DNA from 4 places in the Bradyrhizobium sp. UFLA05-112 genome. Region 1 is predicted to be linked to each of the others. Evidence: predicted binding sites of a transcription regulator. Region 1 holds the regulator's gene; each other region holds the start of a gene.
The links. The regulator PhoB, encoded in region 1, activates phosphate uptake and scavenging genes when phosphate is short. The targets are predictions, from matches to a motif close to TGTCATNNANCTGTCAT.
Positions count from the first base shown of each region.

Region 2: SO180_RS00270 (YdcH family protein) is a predicted target of PhoB. The motif match lies at 3,779-3,795, and genes of this name have one in related genera.
Region 3: phnC (phosphonate ABC transporter ATP-binding protein) is a predicted target of PhoB. The motif match lies at 2,406-2,422, and genes of this name have one in related genera.
Region 4: SO180_RS09375 (RNA degradosome polyphosphate kinase) is a predicted target of PhoB. The motif match lies at 2,161-2,177, and genes of this name have one in related genera.

Region 1 is NZ_JBANBK010000006.1:12,150-17,401, reverse strand. Features, by position in the region: gene pstA (phosphate ABC transporter permease PstA) at 1-347, shown strand, start outside; gene pstB (phosphate ABC transporter ATP-binding protein PstB) at 344-1,162, shown strand; gene phoU (phosphate signaling complex protein PhoU) at 1,174-1,890, shown strand; gene phoB (phosphate regulon transcriptional regulator PhoB) at 1,905-2,612, shown strand; gene SO180_RS05060 (GcrA family cell cycle regulator) at 2,838-3,350, opposite strand; gene SO180_RS05055 (aspartate aminotransferase family protein) at 3,806-5,014, shown strand; gene argF (ornithine carbamoyltransferase) at 5,014-5,252, shown strand, end outside.
Region 2 is NZ_JBANBK010000001.1:52,333-57,584, forward strand. Features, by position in the region: gene SO180_RS00260 (sensor domain-containing protein) at 1-2,053, opposite strand, end outside; gene SO180_RS00265 (NAD(P)/FAD-dependent oxidoreductase) at 2,289-3,392, shown strand; gene SO180_RS00270 (YdcH family protein) at 3,507-3,692, opposite strand; gene SO180_RS00275 (YdcH family protein) at 4,023-4,229, shown strand; gene SO180_RS00280 (hypothetical protein) at 4,332-4,547, shown strand; gene SO180_RS00285 (hypothetical protein) at 4,572-4,823, shown strand; gene SO180_RS00290 (GGDEF domain-containing protein) at 4,934-5,252, opposite strand, start outside.
Region 3 is NZ_JBANBK010000009.1:29,018-34,269, reverse strand. Features, by position in the region: gene SO180_RS07480 (DUF1045 domain-containing protein) at 1-481, opposite strand, end outside; gene SO180_RS07475 (alpha-D-ribose 1-methylphosphonate 5-triphosphate diphosphatase) at 501-1,694, opposite strand; gene SO180_RS07470 (LbetaH domain-containing protein) at 1,691-2,359, opposite strand; gene phnC (phosphonate ABC transporter ATP-binding protein) at 2,534-3,343, shown strand; gene phnD (phosphonate ABC transporter substrate-binding protein) at 3,396-4,334, shown strand; gene phnE (phosphonate ABC transporter, permease protein PhnE) at 4,409-5,252, shown strand, end outside.
Region 4 is NZ_JBANBK010000012.1:17,864-23,115, forward strand. Features, by position in the region: gene purM (phosphoribosylformylglycinamidine cyclo-ligase) at 1-624, opposite strand, end outside; gene SO180_RS09365 (CDP-alcohol phosphatidyltransferase family protein) at 778-1,320, shown strand; gene SO180_RS09370 (P-loop NTPase family protein) at 1,413-2,090, shown strand; gene SO180_RS09375 (RNA degradosome polyphosphate kinase) at 2,252-4,441, shown strand; gene ppx (exopolyphosphatase) at 4,457-5,252, shown strand, end outside.

The DNA.
Region 1 (5,252 bases):
CGCTACGCGAGGCGGCTTCTGCTCTTGGGCTGCCGCGTTCGCTGGTGATCAAGCGGATCGCCTACCGCGCGGCGCGCTCCGGTCTCATCACCGGCGTGCTGCTCGCCACCGCACGCGTCGCCGGCGAGACCGCGCCGCTGCTGTTCACCGCCTTGTCGAACCAGTTCTTCAGCCTCAGCCTGAACAAGACGATGGCGAACCTGCCGGTCACCATCAACAATTTCGTGCAGAGCCCCTATGCCTACTGGAAGCAGTTGGCCTGGAGCGGGGCGCTGCTGATCACCCTGACCGTGCTTGCCCTGAACATTGGCGCGCGCATTCTTGGCGCCGAGAGGACTGCAAAATGAGCGATCTGTCCGTTTCCGTAAGTTCCACCGGGCGTCAGGCGTCTCCGACGCTGCCCGAGGCTCCGGCCAAGGTGACGGTGCGCAATCTCAACTTCTATTATGGCGAGCACCACGCGCTGAAGAACATCAACCTGACGCTCGGCACCAATCGCGTCACGGCGTTCATCGGCCCATCCGGCTGCGGCAAGTCGACCCTGCTGCGCATCTTCAACCGGATGTACGATCTCTATCCGGGACAGCGCGCCACCGGTCAGCTCATGCTGGACCAGACCAACATCCTCGACTCCAAGCTCGACCTCAACCTGCTGCGCGCCCGGGTCGGCATGGTGTTCCAGAAGCCGACGCCGTTCCCGATGACGATCTACGAGAACATCGCCTTCGGCATCCGCCTCTATGAGAAGATCTCCAAATCGGAGATGGACGTCCGCGTCGAGAAGGCGCTGCGCGGCGGCGCGCTGTGGAACGAGGTCAAGGACAAGCTCAACGCCTCCGGCCTGTCGCTCTCCGGCGGCCAGCAGCAGCGTCTCTGCATCGCCCGCACCGTGGCGGTGCGTCCCGAGGTGATCCTGTTCGACGAGCCCTGCTCGGCGCTCGATCCGATCTCGACCGCTAAGGTCGAGGAGCTTATCCAGGAGCTCGCCGAGAACTACACGATCGCGATCGTCACCCACAACATGCAGCAGGCGGCGCGCGTCTCGGACAAGACCGCCTTCATGTATCTCGGCGAGCTGATCGAGTTCGACGAGACCAGCAAGATCTTCACGTCGCCCAGCGACCGGCGTACCCAAGACTACATCACCGGCCGCTTCGGCTGAGGAGACAGGAAATGGCTTCTGAACATACCGCAAAGGCCTTCGACACCGACCTGCAAGAGCTCACGCGGCTCGTTGCGGAGATGGGCGGCCTTGCCGAGCGCATGATCGTCGATTCCGTCGATGCGCTGATCCGCCGTGACGTCGCGCTCGGCCAGCGCGTGGTGGCAACCGACGCCGAGATCGACGCGCTCCAGAAGAAGATCGAGGAGCGCGCCGTGCTCACGATCGCGCGCCGCCAGCCGATGGCGGTCGACTTGCGCGAGATCGTTGGCGCCATGCGCGTCGCGACCGATCTGGAGCGGATCGGCGACCTTGCCAAGAACATGGGCAAGCGCGTCGCCGCGCTCGAGACCGATTTCCATCCGCTAAAGCTGTTCCGCGGCCTGGAACACATGACCGACCTCGTGCAGCAGCAGGTGAAGTCGGTGCTGGACGCCTATGCCGCGCATGACCTGCCGGCGGCGATGGTGGTGTGGAAAGGCGACGAGGAGGTCGACGCGATCTGCACCTCGCTGTTCCGCGAGCTCCTCACCTACATGATGGAGGATCCGCGCAACATCTCGTTCTGCATCCATTTGATGTTCTGCGCCAAGAACATCGAGCGGATCGGCGACCATGCGACCAACATCGCCGAGACCGTTTTTTACATGATCGAAGGTCAGGCCATCGCCGACAAGCGCCCGAAGGGCGACATGACGACCTTCGCCACGACCGTGCCGAACACTTAAGGAGCGACGACGCCATGGGCGCACGCATTCTGGTTGTTGAGGACGAGGAAGCGCTGACCGAGCTATTGCGCTACAACCTCGAAGGCGACGGCTACGATGTCGAGACGGTGATGCGCGGCGATGACGCCGACACCCGCCTCAAGGAGCATATCCCCGACCTGATCGTGCTCGACTGGATGCTGCCGGGCCTGTCCGGCATTGAGCTGTGCCGCAGGCTTCGCGCCAGGCCCGAGACCAAGCAGCTGCCGATCATCATGCTCACGGCACGCGGCGAGGAGAGCGAGCGGGTGCGGGGGCTTGCGACCGGCGCCGACGACTACATCGTCAAGCCGTTCTCGGTACCTGAGTTGCTCGCGCGCGTGAAAGGCCTGCTCCGGCGTGCAAGCCCCGAGCGGCTTGCGACCATACTCGCCTACGGCGACATCGAGCTCGACCGCGAGAAGCGTCGCGTCGCGCGCTCCGGACGGCCGATCGACCTCGGCCCGACCGAATATCGCCTCTTGGAGTTCTTCCTGGAGCATCCCGGCCGGGTGTTCTCGCGTGAACAGCTGCTCGACAGCGTCTGGGGCCGTGACATCTATATCGACGAGCGCACCGTCGACGTCCACATCGGCCGTCTGCGCAAGCTGCTCAATCTCGGCCGCGAGCAGGACCCGATCCGCACCGTCCGTGGCGCCGGCTACGCGCTGGACGATCGTTTCGCGAAGGCGGAGCAGACTTAAGGTTTGCAGGTGGCAGCGGTGATCCAGCGGGCTGCCGCCACATTCTCCGATGTCGTCCCTGCGAAAGCAGGGACCCATAACCACGGGGAGTGGTTTGGCGAAGACTCGGAGTGATCTTCCCGCGCAATAACTGCGCCCTGGATTATGGGTCCCTGCTTTCGCAGGGACGACATCCAATTTGTTGAACCATCGTTGCGCGTCGGCCAGCCCCGCGCGCTGATGACCTCAGCGCGTGCCGGGCTTGGCCGGTGCGCGTCGGCGGTCCGCCGCCGGCTGGTAGGCGACGCGCGAATGCTGCGCGCAGTAGGGCAGGCCCGAGAGCGACTTGCCGCCACAGAAGAAGAAATCCGGGCTCGAGGGATCGCCGACAGGCCAGTGGCAGGTCGCCTCGTTGAGCTCGAGCAGCGACAGGCGCTGGCTCATCGGAACGACGTTGTCGTAGGTGATCGGATCGGGCTCGACCTCGACCTCGAAGGCCTGGGCGAGGGCGGTGTTGCCGCGCGAGATCGGGCGGCTCACCCGCATCATGTGCTGTGCGGGGCGCGCCTTGCGGGGCCGGGGAGCCGCCGAGGACGGGCTCTTGGCGCGACCGGACAGGCCCAGCCGGTGCACCTTGCCGATTACGGCGTTGCGCGTCACATTCCCGAGCTCGGCAGCGATCTGGCTGGCCGAAAGCCCGGCTTCCCAGAGCTTTTTCAATTGCTCGACGCGATCGTCGGACCAGGTCAAAACCGTCATTGCACCCTTCCCTTCGCCGCGCGCCTGCCAATCCTTGGGGCCGCGTGGCGATGTCTAAGCCTCGAAAAACCCGTGCCCCCAGAATCCCTTAAGGCTCGCCGGGCGCGAAAAACGCACCTGAACGTTACGCCGGTACATGAGGACTAAGAGGATCAGAACTGCTGCACGAGATGTCGTATCTGACACGGTAAACGCTACAATATGGCGTGACTCCCGCGCAAGAGTCTGCGGCTCCGCGTCCACATGTTCCGTCGCTAAAAGAACTCAAAATCGCCACCGCAAGACTACGGGTCAGGCGCCTTGCAGGGCCTTCTGGCGGCATTGACAGCGGTTTTTCCAAGCATAAAATGGTGACACGTGCCGCCCTTAAAAGGCGGCACGTTTCGTTTTCCGGGCAGGTCAATGATGCGCTGCGCAAGGCAGCCTCAGCCGGCCCCAACATCCAAGTGACCGCCATGACCAAGAGCGCCGCGACGCATCTGCTTCCCGTTTTCGCCAGGGCCGAGCTCGGCTTCGAGCGCGGCGAAGGCTGCTGGCTGGTCGCAACCAATGGAGAGCGCTATCTCGATTTCACGTCGGGCGTCGCCGTGAATGCGCTCGGTCACGCGCATCCGCATCTGGTCGGGGCTCTGCAGGAGCAGGCGACAAAGCTCTGGCACATGTCGAACCTGTTCCAGAGCCCGGACGGTGAGAAGCTCGCGGTCAGGCTCTGCAACGAGAGCTTTGCGGACTTCGTGTTCTTCTGCAATTCCGGCGCCGAGGCGATGGAATGCGTGATCAAGGTGGTGCGCCGCTATCATGCCACCAAGGGCCATCCCGAGCGCTACCGCATGATCACTTTCGAGGGCGCTTTCCATGGCCGCACGCTGGCAACGCTCGCCGCTACGGGGTCTGCAAAATATCTCGAAGGCTTCGGTCCGCCGATGGACGGCTTCGACCAAGTGCCGCATGATGACCTGGAAGCCGTCAAGAAGGCGATCGGCCCACAGACCGCAGGCATCCTGATCGAGCCGATCCAGGGCGAGGGCGGCGTGCGCTCGGCGTCTCCCGCCTTCTATCGCGCGCTGCGCCAGCTCTGCGACGAGCATGGCCTGCTGCTCGCCTTCGACGAGGTGCAGACCGGCATGGGCCGCACCGGCGAACTCTTTGCACATCGCCGCCTCGGCGTGACCCCTGACGTGATGTCGCTGGCGAAAGCGCTTGGCGGCGGCTTTCCGATCGGCGCGTGCCTTGCGACCGCCGAGGCGGCCTCCGGCATGACGCCCGGCTCGCACGGCTCGACCTTCGGAGGCAATCCGCTCGCCGTGTCCGCGGCGAACGCCGTGCTCGACGTGATGCTCAAGCCCGGCTTCTTCGATCACGTGCAGAAGATGTCGCTGCTGCTCAAGCAGAAGCTCGCCTCCGTGATCGACCGCCATCCTGATGTCGTCAGCGAGGTGCGCGGCGAGGGGCTGTTGATTGGCGTCAAGGCCGTGGTGCCCTCGGGCGATCTCGTCACGGCGCTGCGCAACGAAAAGCTGCTCACCGTCGGCGCGGGCGACAATGTGGTGCGCTTCCTGCCGCCCTTGATCGTCACCGAGGCGGAGATCGAGGAGGGCGTCGCGCGGCTCGAGCGTGCCTGCACCGCGATCGAATCCACTCTCAAGACGCCGGCGGCAAGCTGATGAGCAAGACGCCCAAGCACTTCCTGGACATCAACGAGCTGCCGCTGTCCGAGCTCAAGAGCATGCTCGCCGCCTCCTCCGCCATGAAGGCGAAGCAGAAGGCGCATCAGCCGGTCAAGCCGCTCGAGGGCAAGACGCTGGCGATGATCTTCGAGCGTCCGTCGACGCGGACGCGGGTGTCGTTCGATGTCGCCATGCGCCAGCTCGGCGGCGAGCCCATCATGCTCACCGGTGCCGA
Region 2 (5,252 bases), on a different contig from region 1:
ACTGTGCGGGCGACAGGTTGACCGCGACCTGGAGCGGCTTGGCCCAGGAGGCCGCCTCGCGGCAGGCCTGGCGCAGGATCCACTCGCCCATCTCGACGATCAGGCCGCTCTCCTCCGCAATTGGGATGAACTCGGCCGGCGAGACCTGGCCGCGGACCGGATGCTGCCAGCGCGCCAGCGCCTCGAAGCCGATGATCTCGCTCTCGGCGACGGTGTGGCCGGCGACGGCCTGCGGCTGGAATGCGAGCGAGAGCTCACCGTTCTTGATCGCTTTCGACAGGTCCTGGTGCAGCACGCGGCGGTCGCGAATCTGCTGGTCCATCTCGGGCTGGTAGAGGCTGATCGTGCCGCGCGACTTCTGCTTGGCGCGGAACAGCGCCGCCCCGGAATTGGCGAGCAGCGAAGCAGCGTCCGCGCCGTTGTGCGGGAAGACCGATATGCCGGTGGTGACCCCGGCGCGCACCGCGCGGCCGTCGATCTGGAATTCCTGGGAAAGGGCTTCACCGAGCTGGCGCGCCAGCGCGAGACCCGTGTCGGGCTGCTTGCCATCGATGATCAGGCCAAACTCGTCGCCGGACAGGCGCGCGACCACGCCGCCACGGGCGGCGTCCTGGAGCCGCTGGGCGACCTCGACCAGGAGCTTGTCGCCGAGCGCATGGCCGAAGACGTCGTTGACCTCCTTCAGCCCGTCGAGATCGACACAGAGCACCTGTCTCTTATACACATCTTTGATCAGATATTCCGGCTCGCCGGCATCGCTGAGCACGGTGGCGCGGCGGGTGAGGAAAAGCCGCAGGCCATCCTTGGTCGAGATCGGATGCTCCTCGGTGATCATTCCCCGCTTCTTGATCGCGGCCTCGTCGCGCGCGATGATCAGCTTGGCTTCCTTGGCGTTGAAGATGTCGGAAGCGGTGAGGCCCGTGGCATCCTCGCGCTTGCGGTTGAGGATCGCCTCGGCGCTGCGATTGGCGAGCAGATAGCGGCCGTCCTTGACCTGCTCCACGATCAGCGCCACGGGGATGTTGTCGACCACGAGCTCGAGGAATTTCTTGGTGCTCTCCAGCTGCTCCGAGAGCGAGCGGCGGTTGGTCACATCCTCGAACAGCGCAATCAGGAATTCGGGCTGGTTGTTCTGGTTGCGGGCAATCACGCGGACCGAGGACAGCACGCGGTTCTCCGCGCCCCGCTCGACCTTGATCTCGCTGCGGTACTGACCCTCGGCCGACGCCAGCGCCGCGCGATCCGCCGCCTCGATGCTGGCTGCGGTGGCAGGGCGGAAGATCTCGTCGGCGCGCTTGCCGACGATGCGATCGCGCGAATAGCGCGAGAAACGCTCGAAGGCGCGGTTGGCGAAGATGTAGCGGCCGTCCTCGATGTTCTTCGCGGCCACACAGACCGGGACGTTGTCGAGCACCGATTCCAGGAATTGCTTGGTGGAGGCAAGCTGCCGCGACAGGTTGCGCTGCTCGCTGACGTCGAGATGCGTCGCCACCGAGCCGCCATTCGGCAGCACGAAATATTTCACCAGGATGGCCCGCCCCTCCGGCAGCTCGGTGATCAGGCCGTTCGAGCTGGCGGCCTTCTCGTAGAACTCCTCGTCGGTCACGCCGAGCACGCCGCGATCGCGACGCAGCCTGAGCATGTCGGGCCCGGTCATATCGGCCCAGAGGTCCGAGCGCGCCAGCCCGTAGATTTCGAGATAGCGGTCGTTGCAGAAGATAATCCGTTGCTGAGCGTCGGTCATCACGACGCCCTGGTTCAGATTGTTCATGGCGGACGAAACGAAAGCATTGCGCCGCAACTGCATGCGCCTGGCTCGCCGTAACGCCGAGTGAATCCACAGCACGATGGCGGCCAGGAGCGAGCACACTGCGATGCCGCCGAGCAGCGCCTCCCAGACCAGATTGGGATCGAGCCGGCCCAGATAGCTTTGCGGGGCGAAATTGTCGGACAGCGCAAAGGCGCGCGCGGGCGCGACCGTGCCGGCCAGGCACGCCAAGGCCTGCACAGACGTCAGAATCGTGCCGCTCGCGTGCCAGTTCTTGTCAGCCATCAGCCACCCGCGATTTCAACTCCGGATTGTCTGGCCTCACGGGTTGGGATCGGGTAAACGCCTGTCAGCACGACAGAAAAATGTGACGCCAGATACGGCAATTGCCCTGACATGATAAATTCTTCCTTAATGGAGAGCCGCCTCGGGTGCGGTTCCTTAAGCCTCTCGTTAAGCCCCTTGTTAAGCTCCTTGTTAAGCTCCTTGGCCCTGCCGCTCACGGACCTCCCGCCCCACCATGGATAGAGTTGACTGCGTCGTCATCGGAGCGGGGGTGGTCGGGCTCGCGATCGCCCGAAAGCTCGCCCAGGCCGGGCGCGAGGTGATCGTGCTTGAAGCGGCGGAGGCGATCGGCACCATCACCTCCTCGCGCAACAGCGAGGTGATCCATGCCGGGATCTATTACCGGGCCGGGAGCTGGATGGCGCGGCTGTGCGTCAGCGGCAAGCATGCGCTCTACCGCTACTGCGCCGAGCGCGACATCCCGCACAGAAATTGCGGCAAGCTGATCGTCGCTACCAATCCGAAAGAGACCGAGAAGCTGCAATCGATCAAGGCGCATGCCGAGGCCAATGGCGTGCTCGACATGCAGATGCTCGCAGGCGACGCCGCGCGCGCGCTGGAGCCGGCGCTCGCCTGCGATGCCGCGTTGCTCTCGCCCTCGACCGGCATCATCGACAGCCATGCCTACATGCTCTCGCTGCGCGGCGAGGCCGAAGCGGCGGGCGCTGCGTTCGCGTTTCACACGCCGCTGATCCGCGCCAAGGCCTCAGGCGGCGTCATCGAAATCGATGCTGGCGGCGAGGCGCCGATGACGCTGCAATGCAGCCTGCTGGTCAACGCAGCAGGTCTTTCCGCGACGACCGTGGCGCGCAGCGTCGACGGCATGCCTCTGGAGCGGATTCCGCCGGCCTATCTTGCCAAGGGCAACTATTTCAGCTGTAGCACCAAGGCACCATTCTCACGGCTGATCTATCCCGTGCCCGAGCCCGGCGGGCTCGGCGTGCACCTCACCCTGGACATGGCAGGCCAGGCGCGCTTCGGTCCCGACGTGGAATGGATCGAAACGATCGACTATGCCGTCGATCCCGCACGCGCAGAGCGATTCTATCCGGCAATCCGCAAATACTGGCCGGACCTGCCTGATGGCGCGTTGATGCCGAGCTATTCGGGCATACGGCCGAAGATCGTCCCGCCGGCGGTGGCCACGCAGGATTTCCTGATGCAGGGCCCGCGCGATCACGGCGTGGACGGCCTCATCAATCTCTTCGGTATCGAGTCGCCCGGCCTGACGTCATCACTTGCGATCGCCGACCACGTCGCCGAGCTCGCAAGCATCTAGGCTTCGCACGAAATCAATCGCACGACGCTCCGCACCTCGACGTAGGGATGTGCGCAACAGCTCTCATCCCTACGTGAAGGGGTGCGAGATCAGGCCTATTCTGTACGGGGGTTACTAGTGGAGCGTGTCGTCGGTACCGTGCCTCAACCGCTCGATCTGGTCCTTGACCATCAACTTCCGGCGCTTCAACTCAACAATTTGCAGGTCGTCTGTTGAAAGGTGCACGAGAGCTTCGTGCAATTCGTTTTCGAGAAGTTTGTGTTTCCGCTCCAATTCAACAAGATGTGCCTGAATTGTCATTCGAAACCTCCTCGGTAGGGTTGAACCTCAGAATTCGATCCGGACGGAGAAGTGTACATCACCGATTCGTTCTGTCGATAAGTATCCGTAGTCCCACTGTCATTTTTGAAACTTCATATGTAATGAACAGTGAGTAAGGAACCCCGGCAGGAATCATCCATGATTTCAATGCGCCTGCGCGCGGTCGCCGCGATCCACTGAAATATCTTTGCGAGAGAACGTTGATAGGGACCCCAGATCGCTTGCGATCACGTCGCGCAAGGACGATACTTTCCACAGGCCTTCCACAGGCTTTCGTAACCTCATCGGGTTTTCCGGCTACCGCACATCATGACCAATGAAGACGAGCGCGAACTCGAAGCCGAGCTCGCCCGGTTGCAGCAGGAACACCGAGATCTCGATGCGGCGATCGATGCATTGCATCAATCGCCCGCCCCCGACCTATTGCGGTTACAGCGCCTGAAGAAACGCAAGCTGTTGTTGCGCGACCGTATCGCCTTCATCGAAGACCAGATCACGCCCGACATCATCGCCTGATCGCGGCCGCATGCCCGATGCGTTTTCCGCGATCGGATTTCTCTTGACTCAAAAAGAACAAAATAAGAACATTCAGACCTCAACCGCTTCCGGGGAAATGTCATGTCCGCAGCCGCCTTCGACAACAGCCATTATGAACAAGCCTGCGATCAGGCGATCGCGATGTGTGACGGCAATCTGCGCAGCACCATCAAGGCGCTGATCATGGCCAACGAATATCTGGAAGCGGAGCTCGAGGAATTGCAGGCGGCAATTTCGGCCGGCTGCATTCCCGAGACGTCGCGCAACAAGATGCGGAGCACCTCCAGCGCCGCGTGAGCCAACGAGCACTCGGAGCCGACCATGTCCGATGTCACCTACTATGTCGCACTGCCTTTCCTCACCGACGAAGATGGATCGCCGGTCGCAGGCGCCGCGGAGGAATGCCAGACTTCGGCCGCCGCACTGCGGCGCGCCGAGATCCTGGCGCACGGCGCCGGCCATATCGGCGCGATCGCGTTCAGCCGCAGCGGCGATCCCATGACCGGCGAGTTCGGCGACGCCAAGCTGCTGCGCAAATTCGGCAACGTGCCGGAAGACCTCAGCACGCTCTAAGAACGATACGAAGCTACACGATCGGTTGCCCTGGGGTTCACCTCTCCCCAGCAGGGAGAGGTGAAGTTCACGCCTCGACTCGCACCGATTGAGCCAAAACTCATCATCCTCTAGGTGCTGATCAGCCTGATCCGCGGCTCGTGCCGGCGCTGAGCCTTGCGCACGTACATGGCCGCGTCAGCTTCCTCCAGCGCGCGGCCCGCCTCGGCGTGAGATCCGAGCAGCGCGACGCCGGCGGAGGCGCCTGCATTCACGCGCTGGCCGCGAAACACAAAGGACAAATCGTCGATCGCCTGCTCGAAGCCTGCGGCCTTCGCCTTGGCGTCGGTCTCGCTGAGGTTCCACAACAGCAGCGCAAACTCGTCGCCGCCAAGACGGCCGACCACGTCAGAGGCACGCACCTGCCGCGTCAGCGTGGCGGCGATCGCC
Region 3 (5,252 bases), on a different contig from region 1:
GATCGAGATAATCGCGCTGCCGCTCGGGCAGCCTATCCGGGTTGCGCCTCGCGCGATCGTTCGCCGTCAGCGGCGCACGAAACGCATCGAAATCGCGCACGCAATCGGCGGCGAGCTGTGTCAATTCGCCGACGGGCTCGGCCGGGATCACCGCAATGAAGCCGCTGATGGAATCCACGATCGGACGAATCACGGGGATCGGCCGCGGCTTGCCAGCGAACGCTGCGCACGCCGCTACCAGTTCGGCCTCGGTCTTGCCCCCCGCCAGCGCCATCGGCGCCTTCAGCGTGCCGTGAAAACCATATTTGCGGGGATCGGCCGTGACGTCATGCCAATCGGTTGCAAGGTGCAGCGCCTCTGCAGGGAAGGGCGACTCGCGGCCGCCATGGGCATCATAGCCGAGCAGCCCGGCGCCGAAGCGCGATAGCACGCTCTCGGCATCGGCGGCATAGTAGATCGCGTAGCGGGGAAAACCTGTCATCGCCTCAGCTATAGCGGGTTTAGACGGCGGCGACAGCCTCACGCGGCGCCGCGGCTGAGCCCAGCAGGCGCGAGCCATCGGTGAGGTGGACGAGCTTGCCTGCAGCGATCACCGCGACCACCCGCGGCCGCAGCGGCACGGTGTCGTCGACCAGCAGGATGTCGGCGCGCCGTCCTTCCTTGATCGTTCCGCGATCGGACAGGCCCGCGGCCTCTGCCGGAGCTTCCGAGATCAGCTTCCAGGCCTGCGCCAGCGGCAGCACGCCATCGGCCGCGAGCCGGAAGGCGGCGAGCAGTTGCGCCGGATAGTAGTAGTCCGAGGCCAGCACCGAACAGAGTCCCTTGGCGATCATGTCGGAGGCTTTGGTCCAGCCAGTATGGCTGCCGCCGCGCACCACGTTGGGCGCGCCGTAGATGATGGCGTCGCCGGCCTCCGCGGCCGCGCGCGCCGTCTCTTCGTTGACCGGAAATTCGGCGATCGTGGCGCCCATGTCACGATACGCCTTGCGCACCGCCGGTGTCGAATCGTCATGCGAGAGCATCCGTACCTCGGCCGCGCGGGCCGCCGCAGCAAGCCGCGCGGTCGTCGCCGGGACGTCCGCCGCGCGAGCGGCGACGCGACCGACCAGCTCTTCGAAAGCCGTGTCGGACAGTCCGGTCCGGTCAACCAAGCGGCCGCGCTTGTTCGGCTTTGAAAGATCGCGGATGGTCGCAGCCATGTGATCGTTGAAGGCGAACAGATCGATCCGTCCTTCGGCGAGCCATTGGCCGATCTCGTCCTCCGCGTCGAGATTGTAGGTCTCGTGCCGCAGATGGAAGCGGGTATCGGCGGCAAATTGCGGCCGCAAGCGTTCGATCGCCACCAGCAGGCGCCGTGCATTGTCGCCAGAGCGCAGGCCCGGCTCCCACGACCAGGTCGTGCCGTGGAAGACGGTGGTGATGCCGTTGCTGATCACCTGCCGGTCGCTGTCGGCGAGCGCCACGTCGATCGGGAAGTCGACGCCAGGGCGCGGCATCATCTGCCGCTCGAAGGCATCGCCATGCAGGTCGACGATGCCCGGCAAGACCAAAAGACTCCGGGCGTCGATCGCAAGTGGCGCACGTGCGCGGCCGCGATCGATTGCTGCAATTTCCTGCCCGGACAGGACGAGTGAGGTTTCGACGATCTCCGAGCCGATCAGTGCCCGGCCGCCTTCAAGATAAATTTCAGTCACGCGGGGATGCTTCGCTTGCTGGGAGAGGACTGGTTGGCAACGATCCGTGCTTCGTACTTTGCGAGGAAATCTTCAATCCCAAGCTTGCGGAAATCAGGCAAGGCCTCACGCAAGCTTTCGTGATGCCAGTCCCACCAGGCGAGCCTTGCCAGGCGGTCGGCGATCTCGTCGGAGAACCGCCGTCGGACCGGACGGGCCGGATTGCCGGCGACGATGGTGTAGGCGGGGACGTCCTTGGTGACGATGGCGCCTGCGGCTACCACGGCGCCGGTGCCGATATTGCGGCCTGGCAGCACGATCGCGCCATGGCCGATCCAGACATCATGACCGATGTAAACGTGATGCTGGCGCCGCCAGTCGAAGAACTCGGCCTCGTCGCTCTCGCCCGGAAAGTAGGCACTCGCACGATAGGTGAAATGCGCCTGGCTGGCGCGTTGCATCGGGTGATTGCCAGGATTGATACGCGTCATCGCTGCGATCGAGCAGAATTTTCCAATCGTCGTGTAGGTGATCTGCGAATCGTTCACGACGTAGGAATAGTCGCCCATCGTCACCTCGTGCAGGATCGTGCGCGCGCCGACCTCGCAATAGGCGCCGAGCTTGATCTCGTGAAGCTTGGCCGTGGAATCGATGGTCGGTTGGACCGAAAGCGCTTTGGCGACCATGATGCGTCCGTCAACGGGAGAGGGGCGTTCGTCTTCGAGCGCCTTGATGACGATGTCATGACGAAGAGATGACGGGGGATGGCGTGCGTAGCATCGCCGCACTGCCCTGCCCCTGTCACACAAATGTAAAGCGGCGGCGTTAGCGGTTGGGCCCAGCTAGTTGGGAGCTCCTGCATGCTGGTGCTTGAAGGTCTGACGTGCCGCTTCGGCACAAAAGCCGCGGTGGACAGTGCTTCGTTTGAGGTTGCTCCCGGCGGCTTTGTCGGCGTGATCGGCCGCTCGGGCGCCGGCAAGTCGACCTTGCTGCGGACCATCAACCGCCTGGTGACGCCTACGGAGGGGCGCATCCTGTTCGACGGCGTCGACGTCACCGCGCTGCGCGGCAAGGAGCTGCGGCAATGGCGCGCCCGCGCCGCGATGATCTTCCAGCAGTTCAATCTCGTCGGCCGCCTCGACGTGCTCACCAACGTGCTGATGGGCCGCCTTGCCGCGATGCCGGCCTGGCGCTCGCTGACGCAGGCCTGGCTAGAGGAGGACAGGGCGCTGGCGATGTCGGCGCTCGAGCAGTTCGACATGGCCTCGCTCGCGGCGCAGCGCACCGACCAGCTTTCCGGCGGCCAGCAGCAGCGCGTCGCGATCGCTCGCGCACTGGTGCAGCAGCCTGATCTCATCCTCGCCGACGAGCCGATCGCCTCGCTCGACCCGCGCAACACGAAAATCGTGATGGATGCGCTGCTGCGCATCAACAAGCATTTCGGCATCACCGTGATCTGCAACCTGCATTCGCTCGATCTGGCGCGCAGCTATTGCGACCGTCTGATCGGCATGGCGGCGGGCCGCGTGGTGTTCGACGGCGCGCCGTCGGCGCTCACCGAGCACGTCGCGCGTGAGCTCTACGATCTCGAAGCCAGCGAAGTCATGGGTGGCGTGCCACTGCCGGCGCCCGAAGCCGTTCCAGCGCTCGGCAGCGCTGCCGCCGCCTGAGCCCCGACCCAAGTTTTTGCGTTTACCGCGTCCAACCGATCAAGAGGGTATCATGATCACTCGTCGCATCGTACTTGCCGGCGCCGCCGCGCTGGCCTTCACCGTATCTGCGTCTGCCGAAGACTGGAAAGCGAAATATCCGGAGCTGACATTTGCCGTTGTCCCGGCCGAGAACGCCTCGGGCGTCACCGAACGCTGGGCTCCGTTCATGACCTACCTCTCGAAGGAACTCGGCGTAAAGGTCACGCTGCGGATCGCCAATGACTACGCCGCCGTGATCGAAGGTCAGCGTGCCGGCAACATCCAGATCGCAAGTTATGGGTCGGCCTCGTTTGCGCGCGCCCGGCTGACCGGCGTCAAGACGGACGCCTTTGCGAGCGATCTGAACGCGGATGGCGGCACGGGCTATTATTCGGTGTTCTTCGTCAAGGCGAACAGCCCCTACAAGAGCATTGACGAGCTGAAGGGCAAGAACCTCGGCCTGGTCGATCCGAATTCGACCTCAGGCAACAACGTGCCGCGCTTCGAGCTCGACAAGATGGGCATCGCGGATGTCGACACGTATTTCAGCAAGGTCGTCTTCACCGGCAGCCATGAGAATGCGATCCTTGCCTTGGCGCAGGGCACGGTCGATGTTGCCGCCAACCAATGGACCAGCGACGACGATTCCACCCTGGCGCAGATGCTGACCAAGGGCATGCTGAAGAACGCCGACGGCTCGCCGATGAAGAAGGACGATTTCCGCATCATTCACAAGTCGGCGCCGATCATTGGCCCTTCGATGTACGCCTATAGCTCCGACCTCCCCGATGACCTGAAGGCCGCGATCGCCAAGGCATTCTTCGACTCGCCCACCAAGGACAAGGCTGCGTTCGATCGGCTCTCGGACGGCCAGAAAAAGGGTTTTCATCCCGCGACCACCAAGGATTGGGATGGCACGATCGAGCTGATCAAGTTCGTCGACGCGCTACGCAAGAAGAAGGCGTCCTGATATTCGGGACGACGCACTGGAGCCGGGTCAATCGACCCGGCTCTTCTTTATGACCGGCTGGTGATCCCAACCACATGACGATCGCGGTCTCGATCCTCCCCGAGCACCAACTTGCTGCACTGAATGCCGCTTATGGCCAGGCGGTGGCGCGCAAGCGGCTGCGGCTTCTGCTGGGAACGGCGCTGTTCACCGTCGCGCTGCTGATTGCAGCGATCGGGGCCGAGGTGAACGTCCGGACGCTCTTCACCTATTTCGGCAATTTCGTCAGCTATTTCGATCGCATCCTCACGCTCGAAAATGGCCAGCGCGTCTGGACCGACGTCGGTGAATGGCTGTGGGGCTGGCGCAAATGGCTGAAGATGTTGGGTGAGACGCTGCTGATCAGCTATGTCGGCACGCTGATCGGCGCGGTCTGTGCCTTCTGCCTGAATTTTTTCGCCGCGGAGAACACGTCGCCGGCGCCCTGGCTGCGCTTCACGGTTCGCCGCCTGCTCGAATTCGCCCGCACCGTGCCGGGCATCGTGTTTGCGCTGATCTTCGTCATGGCCTTCGGGCTCGGGCCGATGGCCGGCGTGCTGGCGATCGCCATTCACTCAACCGGCGCGCTCGGCAAGCTGTTCGCCGAGATCGTAGAGAATGCCGACATGAAGCCGGTCGAAGGCGTGCGCTCGACCGGCGCGAGCTGGCTCTCGTGCATGCGCTTTGCCGTGCTGCCGCAGGTCTCGGCCGGCTATGTCAGCTACGCGCTGCTGCGCTTCGAGATCAACGTCCGCGAATCCTCGGTGATGGGTTTCGTCGGTGCCGGTGGCGTCGGCCAGGAGCTCGTGGTCGCGATCCGAAAATTCTACTACTCCGACGTCAGCGCGATCCTGCTGATGATCGTGCTCACGATCTTCGTCATCGACATCACGACTGGCT
Region 4 (5,252 bases), on a different contig from region 1:
CAGGCCGGACTGCTCGACGATCTTGCGCACCAGCGAGAAGCCGTTGGAATGCACGCCCGAGGACGCGAGCCCGATCACTGCATCGCCCGCGGCGATATCCTTGCGCGGCAGTAGCGTCCCGCGCTCGGCAGCACCAACCGCGAAACCGGCGAGATCATAGTCGCCGTCCTTGTAGAGGCCCGGCATCTCGGCGGTCTCGCCGCCGATCAATGCGCAACCTGACTCGCGGCAGCCTTCGGCAACGCCCGCGACGATCGACGCAGCAGCCTCGGGGTCGAGCTTGCCGCAGGCGAAATAGTCGAGGAAGAACAGCGGCTCAGCCCCCTGCACCACGAGGTCGTTGACGCTCATCGCGACGAGGTCGATGCCGATCCCGCCATGCAGGCCGGTCTCGATAGCGATTTTGACCTTGGTGCCGACACCGTCGGTGGCGGCGACCAGGACCGGGTCCTTGAACCCGGCTGCCTTGAGATCGAACAGGCCACCAAAACCGCCGATCTCGGCATCGGCGCCGGCACGCGCGGTGGCGCGCACCATCGGCTTGATCAGGTCGACCAAGCGATTGCCCGCATCGATGTCGACGCCTGAATCGGCGTAGGTAAGGCCGTTTTTGCGGTCGGTCATGCCGGATTTCCAGTGGATTTGCGGCTGGTTACGTCGAATTCGAGGGTTGCGCAATGGCTCGCAAGAGGCCTGAGGCTATACTATGTAGATATCAACCGGTTCAGCCTCCAAAGGGCCGGATTCGAGGTCACACCGGGTGCCGGGAAGCGCCGCGTGAGTATTCCGAACATCATTACCCTGGGCCGCATTATGCTGGTCCCGATCATCGTCTGGGCGATTGTGTCGAGCCAAATGGAGGTGGCGTTCGCCGTCTTCCTGATCGCCGGCATCAGCGACGCCGTCGACGGCTTCCTGGCCAAGCGCTTCAACATGAGGAGCGAGCTCGGCGCCCTGCTCGATCCGCTCGCCGACAAGGCGCTGCTGGTCTCGATCTATCTGGCACTCGGCATCTGGGGCGACATCCCGCGCTGGATCGTGATTCTGGTGGTCTCCCGCGACATCATGATCGTCGCCGCCGTGATCGTCTCCTGGCTGTTCGACAAGCCGGTCGAGATGAAGCCGTCGAAAGTGTCGAAGCTCAACACTGCAGCCCAGGTGGCGTATGCGGCGTTGGTGCTGGCCTCCCTTGCCTTCGGCTTCAACCCCGGACCCTATGATATAATCCTGATGGGCCTCGTCACGGTCTTCACGCTCTCCTCCGTGTCGCTCTATCTCGTCGAGTGGCTGCGACACATGAGCACGATCGAGGCGAAATGAGGGGGATGCGGCCCCGCAAAAGGCCAACTCCCGCCCGATAGGTCGAATCTCTTCGAACAAAGCCGGCCCGTCCGGCATGGAGCAAAGCAAGCGTGGCAGGCCGCGTTCATCCCCGACAACTGGCGTTTTCGCTTCCGCATGCGGAAAGCCTGAGCCGGGACAATTTTCTCGAAGGCCCCGCCAACGCCGCCGGTCTCGCCCTGATCACCGGTTGGCCCGAATGGCCAAACCGGATCATGTGGCTGGCGGGGCCCGAAGGCTCAGGTAAGAGCCACCTCGCCGCCATCTGGGCCGAAGAGGCGGGCGCCCGCTCCACTACCGCCAATGCATTGACTGCGGCCGCCGTGCCTGGAGCGCTCGCCACGGGCGCACTGGTCGTCGAGGACCTGAAAGCGAAGGATTTGGATGAGCGCGCGCTCTTCCATCTGTTGAACCTCGCGCGCGAGGACGGCGCCTACGTCCTGCTCACAGGCCGCGAGGTACCGGCGGCACTGGATATCGAGCTGCGCGACCTCCGCTCGCGCCTGCGCGCCGTGCCGGTGGTGTCGCTCCTGCCGCCGGACGACCAGCTTTTCCGCGGCCTGATCGTCAAGTTCTGCGCAGACCGCCAACTGAGCGTGGATGAGAGCGTGGTCAGCTATCTCGCGACCCGCCTGGAGCGCTCCTCCGCCGCCGCGCGGCGGGCCGTGGAGTTGCTCGACGGCGAAGCCCTGCGGCTCGGCCGGCCCGTGACCCGCGCACTGGCGGCCGAGCTGCTCCGCGACGCCTGACATTTCCAGTCCCTTTTGCAGGCCCCCGCCCACCTCGACCGCTTGACGCGGCCGAGCGGCGGAACATCAATGTCATCGAAACGTCATCGCATTAACACATGCTCCCGCCGGTTTTGCGCGTAAGTCGCAAAGTAAGGCGAGACAATATGGACCGACTTCTCATGGACTCCGCGCAAGCTATTGAAATCAAAGAAAAAGAACTAGAAGCGACGGGTCTGCCGGCGATCGCCACGAGCCCCGAGCGATTCATCAATCGCGAGCTCTCCTGGCTACATTTCAACCGCCGGGTCCTGGAGGAATCCGTCAACTCCCACCACCCGGTGCTGGAGCGGGTGCGATTCCTGTCGATTTCGGCGAATAACCTTGATGAGTTCTTCATGGTCCGCGTCGCCGGCATCAAGGCGCAGGTCCGAGAGGGTATCCCCGAGCGCAGCCCCGACGGCCTGACCCCGTCCGAGCAACTCGCCCTGATCAACCGGACCGTCTCGCAACTCGCAAGCGACCAGCAGGCGATCTGGCGCGATCTGCGCGGCACGCTTGCCGAGGTCGGCATCGTGCTGGTGGACGGCAAGGATGTCACCAAGGCAGAGCGGACGTGGCTGGAGGACTACTTTCTCCACAACGTATTCCCGCTGCTCACCCCGCTTGCGATCGATCCCGCCCACCCCTTCCCGTTCATTCCGAGCCTCGGCTTCACCATCGCCCTGCAGCTCACGCGCGCCGCCGACGGCAGGCAGATGAACGCGCTGATCCGCATGCCCGGCAAGATCGACCGCTTCATCAAACTGCCCGTTGATGGCGTGACGCGGCTGATCCCGCTCGAGCAGGCTACCGCACTCTTCATCAACCGTCTGTTCCCCGGCTATACCGTGCACGGCCAGGGCGCCTTCCGCATCATCCGCGACTCCGAAATGGAAATCGAGGAAGAGGCCGAAGACCTCGTTCGCGTGTTCGAGACGGCGCTGAAGCGCCGCCGCCGTGGATCGGTGATCCGGCTCGAGGTCGATGCCAAGACGCCTGAGCAACTGCGCAACTTCGTGCAGCACGCGCTTTCAGCTGCCGATGACGAAGTGTTCCTGGTCGACGGCGTGCTCGCCATGAACGAGCTGTCGCAGCTCACCCGCCTCGATCGCCCCGACCTCGAATTCACCCCGTACGTGCCCCGTCATCCCGAGCGCGTGCGCGAGCATGGCGGCGACATCTTCGCTGCGATCCGGCAAAAGGACCTCATCGTCCACCATCCCTATGAATCCTTCGATGTCGTGGTGCAGTTTCTCCAGCAAGCCACGCGCGACCCCGACGTCGTCGCGATCAAGCAGACGCTCTACCGCACCTCCAACAATTCGCCGATCGTGCGCGCGCTGGCCGAGGCCGCCGAGGCGGGCAAGTCCGTCACCGCGCTGATCGAGCTCAAGGCGCGCTTCGACGAGGAAGCGAATATCCGCTGGGCGCGCGACCTCGAGCGCGCCGGCGTGCAGGTCGTCTACGGCTTCCTCGAGCTGAAGACGCATGCAAAACTCTCGATGGTCGTGCGCCGCGAGGGCGGCAGCCTCACCACCTATGTTCACACCGGCACCGGCAACTACCATCCGGTGACCGCGCGCATCTACACCGATCTCTCCTACTTCACCTCGGACCCGACCATCGGCCGCGACGCTGCGCGCGTGTTCAACTTCATCACCGGCTACGCGGCACCGAGCGATCTCGACAAGATGGCGGTATCGCCGCTGACGCTGCGCAAGCGCATCCTCGAGCACATCCAGGGCGAGATCGAGTATGCACGGCACGGCAAGCCTGGCGCGGTCTGGATGAAGATGAATGCCCTGGTCGACCCCGACATCATCGACGCGCTCTACGAGGCGTCTCAAGCCGGCGTCCAGGTCGAGCTCGTGGTGCGCGGTATCTGCTGCCTGCGGCCGGGTATCCCCGGCCTGTCAGAGAACATCCGCGTCAAGTCGATCATCGGGCGCTTCCTCGAGCACGGTCGAATCTACTGTTTCGGCATGGGCCAGGGCCTGCCGAGCGCGAAAGCGGCTGTGTATATCTCGTCAGCCGACATGATGCCGCGCAATCTCGATCGCCGTGTCGAAGTGCTGTGCCCGCTGCAAAATCCAACGGTACATCAGCAGGTTCTCGAACAGATCATGGTCGCGAATCTGAAGGACAACGAGCAGAGCTGGCAATTGTTGCCCGATGGATCGTCAACGCGTATGAAAGCCGCGAAGGGCGAGGAGCCTTTCAACGTGCACAACTACTTCATGACAAATCCGAGTCTGTCTGGCCGTGGAAAGTCGCTCAAGGAATCCTCGCCGCGGCGTCTCACGCGCCGGAACGAACGTCATCAGTCCTGATTGGGGATTGTTGCCGTGACACGGCCGCGCAAACGTGGCGCAAGCGTCGCGGTGATCGATATCGGCTCCAACTCGGTTCGTCTCGTCGTCTACGAGGCGTTGGCGCGGAGCCTCATTCCGATCTTCAACGAGAAGACGCTCTGCGGCCTCGGCCGCGAGGTGCAGAGCACCGGTCTGCTCGCGCCCGACGCGGTCGACAAGGCGCTGACCTCGCTGAAGCGATTTCGGGCACTCTGCCGCGTGATGCAGGTCGGCCGCGTCTTTGCGATCGCGACTGCCGCGTGCCGGGACGCCTCCAACGGCCCCGACTTCATCGCCAAGGCCGAGCGTATCTGCGCGGTGAAGATCGAGATCCTGTCGGGCCCGCGCGAGGCACGGCTCTCGGCGCTCGGCGTCGTCTCCGGCATCCACCACCCCGACGGCATCGTCGGTGATCTCGGCGGCGGCTCGCTGGAGCTCGTCGAGGTCCACCGCAACAGCGTGCGCAGCGGCGTGACGCTGCCGCTGGGCGGGCTCGCCCTGCAGGATCTCGCGCATAAATCGCTGAAGCGCGCCGACCGTATCGTGCGCGAGGAACTCGACGCCGTGGCGCAGCTCAAGGCCGGGCATGGCCGCACCTTCTATGCGGTCGGCGGCACATGGCGCGCACTCGCCCGCATCCACATCATCCAGAGCGGCTATCCGCTCCAGGTGATGCACGGCTATTCGATACCGGCGGCGGATGCGCTGGATTTTGCGCGACGCCTGCGGCGCCTGGTTGCGTCCAACATGCTCGCCGACATCGAAGTAGTCGCCGACGCGCGGCGGCCGC